Regions from separate parts of the Bariatricus sp. SGI.161 genome, predicted to be linked through region 2. Evidence: predicted binding sites of a transcription regulator. Region 2 holds the regulator's gene; the other holds the start of a gene.
The links. The regulator Rex, encoded in region 2, represses fermentation and respiration genes when NADH is low (regulators of the CRP and FNR family bind a similar motif). The targets are predictions, from matches to a motif close to ATTGTTAANTANTTAACAAT.
Positions count from the first base shown of each region.

Region 1: ACQRBH_RS14300 (trans-4-hydroxy-L-proline dehydratase activase) is a predicted target of Rex. The motif match lies at 3,407-3,426, and genes of this name have one in related genera.

Region 1 is NZ_JBNPLX010000029.1:24,322-34,128, reverse strand. It holds gene hypD (trans-4-hydroxy-L-proline dehydratase) at 44-2,422, opposite strand; gene ACQRBH_RS14300 (trans-4-hydroxy-L-proline dehydratase activase) at 2,427-3,335, opposite strand; gene ACQRBH_RS14295 (helix-turn-helix domain-containing protein) at 3,586-4,155, shown strand; gene ACQRBH_RS14290 (FeoB-associated Cys-rich membrane protein) at 4,212-4,358, opposite strand; gene feoB (ferrous iron transport protein B) at 4,374-6,716, opposite strand; gene ACQRBH_RS14280 (metal-dependent transcriptional regulator) at 6,881-7,261, shown strand; gene ACQRBH_RS14275 (DUF4956 domain-containing protein) at 7,326-7,979, opposite strand; gene ACQRBH_RS14270 (polyphosphate polymerase domain-containing protein) at 8,010-8,714, opposite strand; gene ACQRBH_RS14265 (sensor histidine kinase) at 8,845-9,807, opposite strand, start outside.
Region 2 is NZ_JBNPLX010000008.1:31,206-41,012, reverse strand. It holds gene alr (alanine racemase) at 1-517, opposite strand, end outside; gene ACQRBH_RS06470 (NAD(P)H-hydrate dehydratase) at 483-2,018, opposite strand; gene ACQRBH_RS06465 (redox-sensing transcriptional repressor Rex) at 2,108-2,752, opposite strand; gene abc-f (ribosomal protection-like ABC-F family protein) at 2,883-4,838, shown strand; gene ACQRBH_RS06455 (flavodoxin family protein) at 4,839-5,561, opposite strand; gene ACQRBH_RS06450 (DUF6472 family protein) at 5,589-5,765, opposite strand; gene ACQRBH_RS06445 (NADP-dependent isocitrate dehydrogenase) at 5,885-7,081, opposite strand; gene ACQRBH_RS06440 (GntR family transcriptional regulator) at 7,103-7,756, opposite strand; gene ACQRBH_RS06435 (2-isopropylmalate synthase) at 7,777-9,177, opposite strand; gene ilvA (threonine ammonia-lyase) at 9,357-9,807, opposite strand, start outside.

The DNA of each region.
Region 1 (9,807 bases), on a different contig from region 2:
GTTTCATAATTCTACACAAATTAATGAAATTGTCAAGTTTTAATTAATCAAATGATTGTTCTGTACGGTTGATGATCTCATCCTGCAGTGGTTTATCCAGGTTACGGAAGAAATCACTGTATCCTGCAACACGAACGATCAGATCTTTATAATCTTCTGGATGATTCTGAGCATCAATCAATGTCTGTTTATCAATAACGTTGAACTGAATATGATGTCCATCCATGGAGAAGTATGAACGAATCAGACTGGCCATATTATTCAGGCCTTCTTCTCCAGCCACAACATTTGGTGTAAACTTCTGATTCAGAAGAGTACCTGCTGTTGCCAGATGATCCATCTTTGCACAGGACTTGATAACTGCTGTCGGTCCATTGGTGTCTGCGGATTTCTCTGGAGAAATACCTTCAGATACTGGTTTATGTGCTTTTCTTCCATTTGGAGTTGCCAGAATTACATCACCAAAGTATACATGACAGGTAGTAGGAAGCATATCTACACCATATTTTCCACCCTTCATGTTCGGACGTCCTGTGATGGTGCTTCTGTATAATTCAAATACTTCCTGCATAATGTCATCTGCATAGTCATCATCATTTCCATATTTTGGAGTTCTGTCATGAACCATACGATAGATTGCATCATATCCTTCAAAGTCATGCTCCATAGCTTCAATCAACTCTTCCATCGTGAAGTTGTGATTGTCATATACATTATATTTTACAGCAGCAAGACAGTCTGTAACCGTACCGATACCTACGCCCTGAATATAGTTTGTATTGTATCTTGCGCCGCCTGCATTGTAGTCTTTTGCATTAGAGATACAGTCGTTGGTTACAACAGACAGGCATGGTGCCGGCATCTCCTGTGCATATAACTGCTCGATAACGTTATTACCACGGATCTTGATATTTACAATGTGCTCTAACTGCTTCTTAAATGCAGCCCAGAGTTCATCATAGGTCTTAAAGTCCTTAGCATATCCAAGTGGCAATCCAATCTGCTTTCCAGAATATTCATCATATCCATTAAACAGTGTCAGCTGGAATACCTTCGGGATATTCAGATAACCGGTAAGGATATAAGCTTCGCTTCCCCATGCTCCGGTCTCTACACAACCTGAAGAACCACCGCGTCTTGCATCTTCCAGGCTCTTTCCTGCATTGATCAGCTCCATGATCTGAGCTTCTGTGTTATAGAATGCAGGCTGTCCCCATCCTTTTCTTGAGATCTCACATGCTCTCTTTAAGAACTTGGCCGGTGTCTTCTTACTGATCGTTACGTTAGAGTTTGGCTGAACCAGCTTCATCTCATCCATACAATCCAGAATCAGGTAACTTACATTATTAACACCATTGCGTCCGTCCGGTGTAACACCGCCGGTATTGATGTTCGCAAAGTCTGTATAAGTAGCACTTTCCTTTAATGTGATACCTACTTTTACCGGTGCAGGCTGGTTGTAGAACTTCACCCACAGACATTCCAGAAGTTCCAGAGCCTTCTCGTCATCCAGAATACCTGCCTCCACATCTCTCTCATAATATGGGTTCAGATGCTGATCAAGTCTTCCCGGGCTAAATGCATCCCATGGATTCAGCTCAGTTGTAACTGCAAGGTGTGTGAACCAGTATAACTGAATTGCCTGCCAGAAAGTCTGAGGCTTGTGTGCCGGAACAACCTCCAGGTTCGCTGCAATCTGAAGAAGTTCTGCCTTTCTGGTCTCATTTTCCTCTTTCTCTGCCATCTCAAGCGCAAGCTTATGATAACGCTCTCCCAGAATGATTACTGCATCACAGGAGATGTCCATAGCCTTCAGCTCTTCACATTTATTCACTGCTTCCGGATCATTGATATAATCCAGTTCATCCATTGTCTTATGAATCTTCTCTTTATAATCCATATATCCGGTAGTAAATACCTGCTCACCACCACAAGTATGTCCCGGACCTCTCTGCTCCATAAATTCTGTAAACATACCTGCACTGTAGCATTCCTGCCATTCCGGAGTCATTCTTGAAAGAATCTTCTCTCTCATACTTCTTCCCTTCCAGTATGGAATGATCTCCTCTGCCTGAAGCTTTCTGTCTTCTTCTGTTGTATGGAAGGATACCAGTTCACGTTCACTCATGACTACCATATCCTCAACACTGTGACAGCAAAGTTCCGGGAATGTAGGTGATGCCTGCGGATCCTTACCTTTTTCGCCGACGATCAGCTCTCCGTCTCCCAGATACAAGGTCTTCTTGGAAAAATATTCTTTCAGAACCATTGCTCTCATAACCGGGATTGAATATCTGCCGTCATTTTCTTTGTAGAAATCAGTCTCGATCTTTGCTCTCTCAAGATCAATGTGAACAGGTGTCGTCACACTGATTTCCCGAAGTTTCTGAATTCTTTCATTCATACCACGTAATTTTGCCATATGTTTACCCTCCTATTTTTGTGTTCTGGAATCCGGATTCTACGAAGAGTCTGACGAAGCTCTCCATCTCTTCCTTCTCCGGTGCATGTAAATCTGTTCCCTTATATTCCATATCCAGCTTGGAATACTTTCCGCTTCCTGTGTCATGATACGGAAGCAGATTAATCTGAGCCGGATGAATATCATGTTCTTTCAGAAACGCTATCGTTTCTTTCATGTTTTTTTCATTACCATTTACTTCTTTTATTGTTGGAATTCTAATATATATTCTTGCTCCATCCGCTGCAAGACGAATCAGATTATCAAGAATCAATTGATTATCCACTCCGATATACTTTTTATGAAGTTTTGGATCCATGACCTTCACATCATAAAGAAATGTATGAACATAAGGAAGGATTGCCTGAAACTTCTCATATGGAACATATCCACATGTGTCAATCGTAAGTGTAACATCCTGGCGTTTTATCTCTTTTGCAATTGCCAGTATATAGTCTATATCCATTGCCATGACTTCTCCGCCGGAAAGTGTCACGCCACCGCCAGATTCTTCATAAAACATCTGATCCTTCATAAGCTCTTTTATCAGCTCTTTTACAGAATATTCCCGTCCTATAATCTCACGGATTCCTATTGGACAGAAGTTTACACATTTTCCACAGAATGTACACGCATCTTTCTTCATCTCTGGCTTTCCATTCTCCATGGATATTGCCCCATTCGGACATACTTTTGCACAAGTTCCGCAGCCAACACACTTCTCCTTGTCACACTGCATCTCTTTTTCAAACCGCTGAGTCTCTGGATTGTGACACCATTCACATTTCAAAGGGCAGCCTTTAAAAAATACAGATGTACGAATTCCGTCACCATCATGGATAGAAAACTTCTGAACATTCGTTATCAGCGACATCTCGTCTCCTCCATTTTCATAATCATGAAATATTATTCGATTTTTCTTCCCTATTTTCATAATACAGTATTATTGTTAAATTTTCAACATATTTTATCAGGTCTTTTTTCATAAATCTGATGCATATTTTTTGTGCATTATCTCTAAATATTCATTGTTTTAAGTTGATTATTTTCACAAATTACAATATAATGAAAATATCGCTATAAAATCTACACATTTTATATAAATATGAAAACGAGGTGTTACTATGAAAAGTATTCAGGAAATCGGAAATACGATTAAGCAAGAGCGTCTGAAACAGGGAATGACATTACAGCAATTAAGTACTGCAACGGGTTTTTCAATCGGATATCTGTCTCAGTTCGAGCGAGGGCTTTCCCAGATTGCCATTGACTCACTGCATAAGATCACAGATGTTCTTGGCATGGAATTTATCGATTTTTTCCGTGAAGAAGAATCCTCTCCTTCTGCCTCACCAGTCACAAGAATCTACGATGCCAGCTGTGATAAGGTCAGCGACCAGATCATTCAATATACTTTAAGTCAGAATGCCAAGAACTTTTCCTATCTCCCACGACTCTATCATCTCATGCCCCATATCGGAGCGGATGAGAACATAGAATTATATGCTCACGAAGGAGAAGAATTCATCTATGTCCTTGAGGGTGTTCTAAAATTATATGTGGAGGAAGATGAATATATTATGTATCCGGGAGACAGCGTCCAGCTTGATTCTACCAAGAAGCATAACTGGACCAACTGCGGAACTCAGATTACCAAGATCCTGACTGTAAATATGCCAAATCCTTTCAAATAAAAATAATCCGTAGCATTCCCTGCAATATCTGCAGAAATACTACGGATTATAATTATTTATTTTCTCTGACAGCTCTGACTACAGTGCCCACAGTCACATCCACAGCTGCTTTTCCCATTTTTCTTATTTCTTCTCATGATCACAACCGCAATGACCACAACCACGGCGACTGCCAGAAAGACAACTATATCTGCTATATTCATATCGCACCTCCTACTTTATAATCCAACTGCAATACAGATGAAATGTGCAATAAACGCGATGATCCATGCAACTACACACTGCCAGAAGACAACGCCTACAGCCCATCTTGATCCAAGCTCTCGCCTGATAGACGCGATTGCCGCAACGCAAGGCGTATACAACAAAGAAAATACCAACATTGTTGCTGCAGATACAGTTGAAATTGCAGTCTCAACGCCACCGCCGAACAGAATTTCCATCGTGGATACCACGCTCTCTTTTGCCATAAATCCACTGATCAGCGAAGTTACGATACGCCAGTCTCCTAATCCGAGAGGTCTCATAATCGGTGCAATCCATCCGGATATAATAGCCATCAGACTGTTGGAAGAATCTTCTACCATATTTAGCTGAAGGTCAAAACTCTGCAGGAACCATACCACAATCGTTGCAATCAGAATGACACTGAATGCTTTGCTTAAGAAATCCTTAGCCTTTTCCCACAATAACTGTGCAACATTTTTTACACCCGGCATACGATAATTTGGCAACTCCATAACAAACGGAACGGCTTCACCTTTAAACAATGTATTTTTAAACAAGAGTGAAACCAGAATTCCGACAACAATTCCCAGAACATACAGCCCCGTCATAATAAATCCACCCTTACCCGGGAAAAATGCACTGACAAAGAAAGCATAGATTGGAAGCTTCGCTGTACAACTCATAAATGGAGTCAAAAGGATCGTCATCTTACGGTCTCGTTTACTTGGCAGTGTTCTCGTTGCCATTACGGCAGGAACGGTACATCCAAATCCAATCAACATCGGAACAATACTTCGTCCTGACAGTCCAATCTTTCTCAATAATTTATCCATGAAGAAAGCAACTCGTGCTACATAACCACTATCTTCCATAATAGACAAGAAGAAGAACAAAGTCACTACGATCGGGAGAAAACTAAGTACACTTCCGACACCGCCAAAGATACCGTCAATCACCAGGCCATGGAGAGCCTGATTCACATGAGCCGCAGTCATCCACTGATCCACAACTTCCGTTAGTGCATCAATACCAGTCTCCAAAAGTCCTTGTAAAAACGCACCGATTACGTTAAAAGTCAGGAAGAAGACAGCCCCCATGATAGCGATAAAGCAAGGGATCGCGGTCCATTTTCCCGTAAGAATACGGTCAATCTTTTCTGAACGGATCCGCTCTTTACTCTCTTTTGGTTTCTTAACCGTACGTTCACAGACATACTCAATAAAGTCAAAACGCATATCCGCCATTGCAGCACTTCGATCCATTCCGCCTTCTTTTTCCATCTGTACTACAATATGCTCGATCATATCCTTTTCATTCTGATCCAGCTGAAGCTGATTCAAAATCAATGAATCTCCCTCGATAACCTTAGTTGCAGAAAAGCGGAGGGGAAGTCCGGCTCTCTCTGTATGATCTTCTATTACAGATTCCACCGCATGAATGGCACGATGGATGGCACCACCATGATCGTCTTTACTACAGAAATCCTGTTTCTGTGGGCGCTCCTGATACTGTGCGATATGTACTGCATGTTCGATTAATTCCCGGACACCTTCATTCTTGGCAGCAGAGATTGGAATGACCGGAACTCCCAGTAAGGATTCCATTCCATTGATATCTATGGCACCGTTGTTATTCATGACTTCATCCATCATATTAAGGGCAACAACCATAGGAATATTCATCTCCAGAAGCTGCATCGTCAGATATAGATTTCTCTCAATATTCGTTGCATCAACAATATTAATGATTGCTTTCGGTTTATCGCCAAGAACGAAATTTCTGGAAACAATCTCTTCACTTGAATAAGGAGACATGGAATATATTCCCGGAAGATCTGTAACTCTCGTGTTTGGATGTCCTTTAATTGGACCATCTTTGCGATCTACTGTAACCCCAGGAAAATTACCCACATGTTGGTTAGCTCCTGTCAATTGATTGAATAATGTCGTCTTTCCACAATTCTGATTTCCTACAAGGGCATAGGTAAGAACCGTTCCATCCGGCAATGGATCTCCGTCATCCTTGGCGTGATATTTACCATCTTCTCCCAATCCCGGATGATCCGTAGGATATATTTTATCAATACGGCTATGCTTATTCGTTCGTTCTTCAATCGGCTGAATGTCAATCTGATCTGCATCTGCAAGACGAAGTGTCAACTCATATCCGTGAATCTGTAATTCCATCGGATCTCCCATAGGCGCAAACTTTACAACTGTAACTTCCGCCCCCGGAATCACACCCATATCCAGGAAATGCTGTCTTAGAGCTCCTTCTCCGCCTACTTTCGTAATAACAGCACTTTCTCCGATTCTCAGATTCTTAAGTGTCATTTGTAACACCTCCATATATGTACATGATAATTATTTTCAATTAAAGTTATACCACGCTAACCAAAATTCGTCAAGACTATACAGTCTTGAATTTTTCTGTTTCTACTGATATAATAGAACAAACTTAAATGGTATATATTAACAGAAAATAGAAAGGTATTATTATGCGTCACAATAGATCTTCTGAAGATTATCTGGAAACTATATTGTTATTAAGCAAAAAGTTACCAGTTGTTCGTTCCATTGACATAGCGGTTGAGTTGAATTTTTCAAAACCAAGCGTCAGTGTTGCTATGAAACATCTGCGTGAAAATGGCTGTATAGAAGTAAACCAGGCTGGTTTTATTACTCTGACAGATAAGGGCATGCAGATTGCCACCAGTGTATATGAGCGTCATCAGGTACTCTCTGACTGGCTGATCTCTCTTGGTGTAGATCCCCAGACAGCTTCTGAAGATGCCTGTGAGATGGAACATCAGATCAGCGATGAAAGTTTCCAGGCTATGAAAAAGTTTATAAAGGAACACTCAGCAGTGTTAAAATAAAGTTTATCTATTCTGTTCAGGTGCACCTCCACCTTTCATTCGTCCATCTTGTTTAGGTGCACCGTCATCTTTCATCTCCATTTTCCAGTTTCGATACTGTAATCTCCAGATTTCCATTTCGACAACGAAGTTCATCAATCAAATTCTTTTCTTCACTTGCCATCTTTAATTTCAGATTATATGTCAATCGAAATAAGCTTCCCATATTGGTCGTCTTCACCTGAATTAGTTCGCACTCTTCTGTGTATCTTTTTAATATCTCATCAAATACTCCTGTATAATCTAAATCCTCTGGAATAGTAATATGTAGCGTCTTATAAAGCGCCATTCTCTTTCCAGTGCCGAAGTCCAGATAATTATATAAAAGCGTCATACCACCAAAAATCATTGCTATCAAAAAAGCATATCCGATATAACCCATTCCAACTACAAGTCCGGTTCCCATGGCAAGAAAAATTGCACCGATTTCCTTTGCAGAACCCGGAAACGAACGGAAACGAACCAGACTGAATGCTCCTGCTACAGCCACACCGGCACCTACATTTCCATTGACCATCATAATCACTACACATACAATAGCCGGAAGCATTGCCAGTGTTGCAACAAAGCTCTTCGTATAACGTGTTTTCCACATATAGCTTCCTGTCAGAATAAGGCCAATAATCAGTGCACTGCCTACACATAGTAAGAAATCAGACAGTCCAATCACGCTTGTCATATCTGTATCAAAAACTCCCGAAATATTGTATCAAGCATATTGAATTCCTCCCTTCATCTGCTGATAGGCTGTTCCATATTTTGAAAATGATATTTTATACAAATGGTTTCTGGTCAACGCCTCACTCATCCACAGCGGGATTCCCCCAGATGTCTTAATCTCCATCAAAGTCTGCCCCTGTTCCAAAATCGAAGTTCCATAAAAATCACTTCCAAGAGACAGATCATCTTCCCGGTATAAAATATTTTCATCAAACGTTACCCGAAAATCACTTCCATCAAGTGCATAATAGGCCTCTCTTTCATAGGATAAAAAAACCGTCGGGTGAAGAGTTTTATAATATTCCCAAAAATATCGGAGCTCATTGCCAATCTGTGAATGGTCGGGAAGTGGATTTCCGTTACATAAGCAATTCATTACTTCTGCTTCCGGACAAACCAGCCTTCGCTTATACACCACATGCTTGTATTTTTTCTTCAGTTCTACAAATACCGGAGTATCTTCACTTGCCGGACAGTAACTTCTCACCCGAAGCTTTTCTTTGTAAGTCGGTTTTTCCAGTGAATGACGAGCCAGCCGGTATGTCTCTGTGTCAAAATAAATGTTCCGTATTGTTGTCCTTTTGTACTGATCTAGCTTCATATAAGCTTCCATACTTTGCAACATATTTTCTTTCTGCTGCCGGTTTATCATATACTTCAATTCATAGCGTTTAAAAGTCATCTGATATGTCATGTCATTTGCTCCTTTGATTATTTACAGATATTACTATAACGAAACTTCCTTAAATTAACTTAAAAGTCTCTATAAAAAATGCCCGGATGGGAAATCCACCCGAAGCATTGTTTTTCAATAATCTCGAATTTTAACTTATGGGAAATATCACCGTAATCATCAACGATCTCTCATCCTCTGTCGATGCAACGATCTTCCCTTTATGTGCCTCTACTGTCGCTGCAGCGATGGAAAGCCCCAATCCGTATCCTCCTGTCTGAGAATTTCTGGAACTGTCTGCACGATAAAATCTATCAAACAAATGATCCAGTTGTTCCCGCGAAATAGATTCTGTCGTATTGTAAACAGACAGGCGAATCCTCTTCCTCTCTTTTTCCAGGCATACCTTAATCCGTCCTCCATCTCCTGAATACTTCACCGCATTATCTAAAAGAATTGTTACAAGACGACTCAGCGCCTTCTCATCACCACATATGGAAATCATCGGTGTGATCTCACTTGTCAATATCTTATTCTGTGTCTTTGCCAGGGACTGATATGTATTCACGGTTTCTTCTACCATATCCGAAAATGGAAAATCCACCATGGTCATTGCTGTTCTGCTTTCTTCCATACGGGAAAGAAGGATCAGATCATTGGTCAAGTCTGCCAGACGTTTGGTCTGATTTTGAATATCACTTAGCCACTCATTCTCTCCCAGGTCCATCTCCAACACTTCTGCATCCGCATCAATAATTGTCAGAGGTGTCTTCAGCTCATGCCCGGCGTCTGTAATAAACCGCTTCTGCTTCTCATAATTTTCCACAAAGGGTTTTGTAATGTATGCCGACAAAAATACCATCAGGACAAATACTGCTCCCAATCCCAGAGTGGTCACTCCAAGTCCTGTTACAATCAGATTATTAAAGTTAGACAATTCCCGCTCCCTGTCCAGAAAAATAATTTGCACTTTAGAATCCATTCCATATTCACAGACAAGATAACGGTAATCTTCCATAAATCCATGTGTCTTACCTGTTTTCCACACAGTCTGCGCATATTCCATTGCAGTAGATGTATCGATAGAGGCAATTTTTCCTGTATCGGCATTTAC
Region 2 (9,807 bases):
CATCTGCTTTTGCAAAATGTGTAAACATTCCTTCCATAATGAGATTCGGCATCCTGCTAATGTTCGTAATATGCTCTACACTTTCTTGACAGGTTGGAAAACCTAGCCGTGACATTCCTGTGTCCAACTTGATATGAATATAGGCATTCTTTCCCATGCTGACTGCGAGATCTGATACTTCTCTTGCCATCTCCTCTGTATACACAGTCATACGGATTTCATGCTCAATCATTGATCTCCTCTGATCCTGGAAGATACATCCCAGTACGAGAATGGGTTTTGTGATACCTCTGTGGCGAAGGATAACTGCTTCCTCAAGCGTTGCGACTGCATAACCCCAGATGTATTCTTTCGTACTAAGAAGCCTTGCTATCTGAACAGCTCCATGCCCATATCCATCCGTTTTAATAACTGCCAGCATTTTAACACCATCTTGTATATTTGCCTTCATCATCTCAATATTATATTCTATTGCATCAAGATCAATCCTTACACAGACTCTCGTATAATTCTTCACTTTTTACCTCCTCCTGCTCTTTAAATGCATTGGATAGATACTCCGTCAAATTTCTTGCCAAAACACTATAACTTCCTTTATCGATACGGGCATAATCACCTGCTCTTCCATGTAGGTATGCTCCCAAAACAGCGGCTTTCCTACAACTGAGTCCTTGCGCCAAAAGCGCAGCTATTATTCCCGCCAGTACATCTCCAGAACCAGCTTTTGCCATTGCCGAATTACCCGACATATTTACATAGTTTCCTTCAGAAACTGATGCAACAATAGTTCTGGCATCTTTCAGTACACAAGTCCATTGACTTTTTTGAACAAATGAATCCAGTATATCCATCCTATGTTGTTTTAATTCCTCTACACTTATATGTAACAGCCGTGACATCTCTTTCATATGTGGTGTTATCACAAAATCTGTATGATGAATCTTTTGAAGATAAGCGTTATGCTCCGCAATCAGGTTCAAACCATCTGCATCAATCAGACAAGGTACTTTCACATGCTCAAGAGTTGCCTTCAATATTCTCCTGGAACGCTCACTGATTCCAATTCCAGATCCAATACAAACTGCATCTGCCCATGTTAAAAGATTTAACAACTCAGTCTTATCAAAAATGTCATAAGTTGTAATAATTGCTTCCGGAAGGAGCTGCTGTAAAATAATCCTATTTTCTTCCGGTGTATAGATCTGTACCAGTCCTGCTCCAGACATATATGCCGCTTTTGCATTCAGATAAGCCGCTCCAGACATACCTTTACTTCCTGCAATTACAAGTAACTTCCCATATGTCCCTTTATTCGAATTTTCTTTTCTGGCTGGCAGAAATTTACAATATTCCTTCTTCTCATAAGTATATGCCGTTTTTTCGGTAGCAATTATTTTTTCCGTATGGATTCCGATATCAGCTACAATCACTTTACCAGAATATTCCTTTCCGGGATAGATTGCAAGTCCCAGCTTTTCTATTTGAAAAGTCACCGTAATATCTGCACGGAAAGCAATTCCAAGGACACTTCCATGATTCGCAGATATTCCAGATGGCATATCTACAGCAAATTTTACAGCCTTTGCTTCATTCATCTTCTGAATAATCTGAAAATATTTTCCTATAATCTCACGGCTAAGTCCAACACCGAACATCGCATCTATTATGATACTATATTCATCTTCTTTGTACTCTTTGAATATCTCAACACCTGTTTCCCTTAATTTACTCATCTGCTGTTTTGTTTCATCCGTACGATGAGATTCATTTCCTACAAAACAAACTGTCACAGGATATCCTTTTTCCTTTAAAAGTCTCGCTATCGCAAATCCATCACCACCATTATTCCCTGAACCACATACGATACACGCTTTGGACAGATCAAGCTTTTCCGCCTCCATAGTCTCTACACATCTCTTTGCAGCACGCTCCATTAACTCCATAGACGGAATTCCCAGTTCCTGTATTGTATATTGATCCGCCTTTTTCATTTGATTTCCATTAAGCAGATATCGCATAATCTCACCTTCCAAGTTCATTTTATAATATAAAAGGACGTGTAAAAACCAGCCCGTCTGCGCATGCCAGTCATTACACGTCTTTGCTTTTATTTCTTATGTTCTTCGTTATATCGGCTAATATTGTATGATAACTGCATTAAGCTTTCAGACAAGTGTACATTCTCAACAATAATATGATCCGGCAGATTCAAATCTGTATGGGCAAAATTCCAAATTGCACGAACACCATTGTCTACCAGCATATTAGCCACTTCAATTGCCTTATCCTTTGGAATAGTCAAAACTGCAATCTCAACATCATTTTGTTGGACAAATGTCTTTAACTCATCCATCATACGAATCGGCACGCCCCTGATTGAAACACCCACCAATCTTGGGTTGACATCAAAAATTCCTTTTAATACAAATCCTCTCTTCTCAAAAGCTGCATAATTAGCAAGAGCCTGCCCCAAATTACCAGCTCCTATAATAATCATATTATGCGCCTCTTCCAAGCCAAGAATCTTACCAATCTCTGTATACAAATATTTAACGTTATAACCATAGCCCTGCTGACCGAACCCACCAAAATTGTTAAGATCCTGACGAATCTGAGATGCAGTCACTTTCATACGCTTACTCAAATCGTTAGACGAGATACGCTCCACTCCATTTTCAAGTAGCTCTCCTAAGTATCGATAGTATCGTGGCAATCTACGGATGACCGCCTGGGAAATCTCTCTCTCTTCCAATAGTCTCACCTTCCATTTCATTCTAAGAAATATTATATAGAATTGTGTGAACAAAGTCAAACTTTTAGTTGTATTTTGTCCTATTTTCGCTATAATGAAAACGAGTGAATAAGGAGGATATGAAAATAATATGATATTAGCATGTCACGGAATCAGTAAATCTTTCGGCGAAAAAGTGATTATCGCTGACGGTTCTTTTCATATAGAAGATCACGAAAAAGCAGCTCTTGTTGGTCCCAATGGAGCGGGAAAATCAACGCTTTTTAAAATGATTGTAGGCGAGCTTCCTTCTGACCGCGGAGAAGTAATTTTAACCAAAGGCAAAACCTTGGGATATCTTGCACAGCATCAGGCCATGCAAAGTGGAAGCACTATCTATGAAGAAGTGAAACTTGCCAAATCTGATATCATCGAAATGGAAACACAGATCCGTTCCATCGAATTAGAATTAAAACATTTAGAAGGTGATGCATTGACATCACGCCTTGAAACATATAATCGTCTGACAGCTTCTTTTGAACGCCAGAATGGTTATGCATATGAAAGTGAGATTAACGGGGTATTAAAAGGTCTTGGTTTTACAGAAAATGATTTTTCTAAACCCGTAGATACCCTTTCTGGGGGTCAGAAAACCCGCGTCTCTCTTGGTAAATTATTGCTCACCAAGCCAGATATCTTGCTTTTGGACGAGCCTACTAACCACTTGGATCTAAACTCCATAGCTTGGTTAGAAACTTATCTTCTGAATTATCCAGGAGCCGTTCTGATCGTATCTCATGACCGTTACTTTTTGAACAAAGTAGTGACTAAGGTTTTAGAAATCGAATCTGGAAAATTGATGACTTATAATGGAAATTACAGTGATTATGCTGCCAAAAAGCAGCAGCTTCGTGATGCTCAGATAAAAGAATATTTAAATCAGCAGCAAGAAATAAAGCATCAGGAAGCCGTAATTGAAAAGCTTCGTTCTTTTAATCGTGAGAAATCTATCAAACGTGCAGAAAGCCGTGAAAAGATGTTGGAAAAGATCCGTCCTGTAGAGAAACCCTTGGAAGCAAATAATGAGATTCACTTAACATTAGAGCCTTCTTGTGTCAGCGGTAACGATGTTCTGTCTGTTGAACATCTAAGTAAATCATTTCCAAATCAAGTTCTGTTTCAAGCTATAAGTTTTGACATTAAACGCGGGGAACATGTTGCAATCATCGGTGACAATGGAACGGGGAAAACAACACTTTTAAAAATCTTAAATCAGGTAATATCAGCAGATTCCGGTACATTTACATTGGGAACTAATGTAGCGATCGGATACTATGATCAGGAACACCATGTACTACATATGGACAAAACCATTTTTGACGAAATTTCAGATGATTATCCGGATTTGACTAACACGAAGATCAGAAATATGCTGGCCGCTTTTTTATTTACTGGGGATGATGTGTTTAAACGGATCGGTGACCTAAGCGGTGGAGAACGTGGCAGAGTATCTTTAGCGAAGCTGATGCTTTCGAAGGCTAATTTTCTGATTCTTGACGAACCAACAAACCACTTGGATATTCCATCAAAAGAAATTCTGGAAAAAGCATTGAACAACTATACCGGAACTATCTTATATGTTTCACACGATCGTTATTTTATCAATCAAACAGCAACAAGGATCCTTGATCTGGTGAATCAGACTTTTGTAAATTATATAGGGAATTATGACTATTATCTTGAAAAAAAAGACGAGCTAACAACCATTTATGCTGGTGCCCCGTCTTCTGTTTATATTCCAGGAACTGCAAATTCTGCTATATCTTCTGGCAAAGACTCTGTTGCAGCAAATGTGTCAGATTCTAAGCTCGACTGGAAGGAACAAAAAGAAGCACAGGCTCGCGAGCGAAAACGAAAAAACGAACTGAAGAAAACCGAAGAACGCATCACTACTCTTGAAGAGCGAGATGCTAAGATTGACGAAATGATGTTGCAGGAAGATATTTTTACAAGTTCCATTAAATGTCAGGAATTAGCCAATGAAAAGGCAACTATTGCGGAAGAACTTGAAGAGCTGTATATAAAATGGGAAGAGCTGGCTGAATAGCTATAGCTCTTCCTTTTTCAGTAATTTCCATGGACGTTCTTTTCCAAGCCATCCCATTTCTTTCCAATAATTATCATCCACCGGACTCATTCCTTTTTTATGAAAGCTTCTCATAATATAGAACAGAGCACGAGTCTTGATTCCTGGATTCACTCCATCTGGATCTTTGGAAATCTTTAATACAAGCTTACTCAAATCTCTGTCAATCCGCTCTTTCTTATCTGCACTGACACCATCCCAACCAAGCGATGCCACCGACATTCCGTAGGTATACACTCTAGCGGCACCCCAGAACTGGAGACTAATCTTCATATCCTTAAGCGTAGATCTCACGCCGCCTCCCGCGGCAGTTGCAATACACACTGCCTGTTTTCGAAACATAGAAGCTCCCGGTCTGTGAACCATAAAACGATATCCATAATGATCCAACATAGATTTCATCGCTCCCGTTACATGCATGACATGAACCGGTGAAGTCAGTATCAACAGGTTAGCTTTATCAATCAAGCCAGTCAACCGCTTCATGTACATTAGATAATCAAAACATTTTGTCTCATCTTCCATAATACATCTTCCACAGCCTCTGCAAAACTCAGGCATATCCTTCGGTAGAAATAGTTCAATTACCTGATCCTCCTTTGTAGCAATCTTATCAATCAACATTTTTCCCACATGATAAGTAGAACCCTTTCGCATAGTTCCATTAATCATCAATATATTCATCTTCTATACTTCCCCCATTCATATAATCTACATCTGATGTCTAACAATCGTATATTCATCGCCATAACTATAATATGGACAATCGTAATATGTATTGGTCACAAATCGATACAATTCATCCTCATCTAATGCCATCTGACAAGTGCAACATTCATAGTCCTCATCATATTCATAATGAGCACATGATTCACAATTACTCTTCACGATACACAACTCCTTCCTGGGAACAAGTATAACATATTTTTCATTTGGGTACACCCTAAATGTAAAAAGGGGACGTAGTAAAAGTTAATTTTACTACGTCCCCTTTTTTACTTTAACTACTACAATTTCTCAGCAATTGCTTTTATAAAATCTTCACTATTCAACACGGTTGGATTCTCTAAAGTTGTAATTAAAGCAAGATCTTTAGTCATCTTTCCTTCCTCAATTGTGTCGATCGTTGCTTTTTCAAGCTTATCTGCAAAATCCATCAATTCCTGATTGCCATCTAATTCGCCACGTTTTCTCAACGCTCCGGTCCATGCAAATATAGTGGCAACTGAATTGGTTGATGTTTCTTCTCCTTTTAAGTGTTTATAATAATGACGCTGTACTGTTCCATGTGCGGCTTCATATTCATAATAACCTTCTGGAGATACCAGTACAGAGGTCATCATAGCCAATGAACCGAATGCGGAAGAAACCATATCACTCATTACATCTCCGTCATAGTTCTTACATGCCCAGATATATCCGCCTTCTGATTTCATAACGCGGGCAACTGCATCATCGATCAACGTATAGAAATATACGATACCAGCTTTTTCAAATTTTTCTGCATATTCTGCATCATAGATTTCCTGGAAAATATCTTTGAATGTATGATCATATTTTTTAGAAATCGTATCTTTCGTCGCAAACCACAGATCCTGCTTGGTATCCAGAGCATAATTGAAGCAGCTTCTTGCAAAACTTTCAATGGATCCGCACAGATTGTGCATTCCCTGTGCAACACCTGGTCCTGCATAATTATGTACCAGTTCTCTCGTTTCTGTTCCATCTTCGGCAGTATAAACCAGTTCTACTTTTCCAGGTCCCGGAATCTTCATCTCCGTATTCTTATAAACGTCACCATAAGCATGTCTCGCTATTGTAATTGGTTTCTTCCAATTCTTCACACAAGGTTCTATTCCCTTTACCACAATTGGAGCGCGAAATACTGTTCCGTCAAGAATAGCACGGATTGTTCCATTCGGGCTCTTCCACATTTCTTTTAGATTATATTCTGTCATACGTGCGGCATTTGGTGTGATTGTTGCACATTTCACTGCTACTTTATATTTTTTAGTAGCATTTGCAGAATCGATGGTTACCTGGTCATTGGTCTCATTTCTGTGTTCCAGTCCAAGATCATAATACTCCGTGTTCAGTTCAATAAATGGTTCCAGAAGATTCTCTTTGATCATCTTCCACAAGATTCTTGTCATCTCATCTCCATCCATCTCTACAATTGGTGTTGTCATCTTAATCTTTGCCATCTTGCTTCTCTCCTTTTTGATTTACTTCTCCATATGGAGATTCTCCATAACATTCATGATATGCTGATTCGCAAGCATTTCAGCCTGATCAGCGTCTTTATTCTTAATTGCCTCAAGAATACCTTTATGTTCCTCGATTGATTTCTGTGCTCTGTCCTTGGCACCTACCGACAAAGTACGTGCCATCTTCACATATTTGTGAAAATCAGATAATACATGTTCTAGTATACGACTGTTGGATGCCTCATACAAGACTTTATGAAATTTACCATCCAATTCAGATACCTGTGCCGCTTTTCCTTCACTCTTTTTTTGCAAATGAAACTCTGACAATAGAATAATCTCCTCTAATTCTTCTATCTGTTCATCGGAAATATTATCTGTCGCCCATCTTGCACATAAGCCTTCCAAAAGAGATCTTATTTTATAAATATCATGTACATCTTTTTGAGTAATACCTTTTACATAAGCTCCCTTATTAGGAATGATCGTCACCAGCCCCTCTAGCTCCAACTGTCTAAGCGCCTCCCTAACTGGCGTTCTGCTGACTCCCATTTCTTCTCCAATGGAAATCTCTCTTAATTCATCATCATCTTTATATACTCCAGAGAGAATATCTTCACGGAGTTTTTGAAATACCTTTCCTCTAAGAGAACGGTCTTGATATTCTTCCATGTTCTGCTCCTTCTTCGATTCTATTTCTCCTGGACAAGGCTGACTCCAAGCTGTTTACATGCATCATCAATAACAACAAGCAATTCATTATCTGTCAGTACCGTAACACGGCCTTCCTCATACTCTTTATCTACCCATGCCTTCACCATTATTACTAATTCTGAATTTTTATCTACTTGTTTTTCTTCAGGCAGATGAAAGTACGTATTGATCCAATGCGCAATCCCAGCAAGACCAGATGTATTGGATACTGCAACCAACGGTGGTCGTTTGAGGAATTTATCTGTATCAAATATATTATAAATCTCTTCATTTTTTAATAGTCCATCTGCATGAATACCCGCTCTGGTAACATTAAAATTCTTTCCTACAAATGGTGTCCTTGACGGCAGCTGATATCCTATCTCTTTCTCGTAATAGTCTGCAAGATCTGTAATTACCGTTGTATCCATACCATCCAATGTTCCTCTTAACTGTGCATATTCAAATACCATAGCTTCCAAAGGTGTATTGCCAGTACGTTCTCCAATGCCAAAAAGAGAACAGTTTACACCGCTTGCACCATATAACCATGCAGTTGTAGAGTTACTGACTGCTTTATAAAAATCATTGTGACCATGGAACTCAATTAATTCGCTTGGCACACCCGCATGAACACGAAGTCCATAGATAATTCCAGGAATAGATCTTGGAATCACAGCTCCTGGATAGTTTACTCCATATCCCATCGTATCACAGACACGAATCTTCACTGGAATCTTATATTCATCCATTAATTTCATAAGTTCCAGACAAAATGGAATAACGAAACCATAGATATCAGAACGCGTAATATCTTCCAGATGGCATCTCGGGCTCACTCCAGTTTCCAGACATTCACGGATCACTGATAAGTAATGATTCATACACTCTCTTCTTGTCATCTTTAATTTATAAAAGATATGATAATCAGAACAGCTTACTAGAATTCCAGTTTCTTTCATTCCAATCTCTTTTACCAGTTCAAAATCCTTTTTACTTGCGCGGATCCAACTAGTCACTTCCGGAAACTTATATCCTTTTTCCATACACCTATATACTGCATCCCGATCCTTCTTGCTATACAAAAAGAATTCACTCTGGCGAATCTTTCCCTTCGGTCCACCTAGTTTATGAAAATAGTCATAGAGTGTCACAATCTGTTCTGTGCTATATGGCGCGCGAGACTGCTGACCATCACGAAATGTAGTGTCTGTAATCCAGATTTCATCCGGCATACTATGGGGTACAATACGATCGTTAAATGCAATCTTCGGAATCTCATCATAATGAAATAGATTCCGGAATACATTCGGTGTATCAACATCGACCAGAGGATACATATGCTCCTCCAATTGAAGCAAATTCGAATGCTTGTCCAAATAAACTTTTCTATTTTCCATAATACACACTCCTTAAAATGACATTACCAAAACAAAGCATTATTTTATATCTTAATGTGTATAATTGTATACAATTATACATTTTGTGTCAAGAGGAATTTTTCTCTCTTCATACAAAAAGAGACAGAAAATTCTAACAAATTTTCTGTCTCTTTAATGTTGTGAATTCTCATCTCATTTTAGTACAGCTTTGCTCCAATCTCTCTTGGACGGAATCCTTCATCTTCAAGTGCCATCAGTATATCATGTTTATGTTCTGTTCCGAACGCCTCCATAGTGATACGAAGTTCTACTGCCGCATTTCGGTTGGTACTTACAAACTGATTATGTTCCAACTTGATAACATTTCCCTGTGCATTGGCGATGGTTGCAGCAACTCGTACCAATTCACCTGGTTTATCCGGAAGAAGTACGGATACAGAGAAGATTCTGTCTCGTTGTATCAAACCATGCTGTACAATAGAAGACATGGTGATTACATCCATATTTCCACCACTTAAGATTGCAACTGCCTTTTTACCTTTCAAATCAAGCTGACGCAGAGCTGCGACTGTCAGCAGACCCGAATTCTCTACTATCATCTTATGGTTCTCTACCATATCCAAAAATACGGCAATCAATTCATCATCA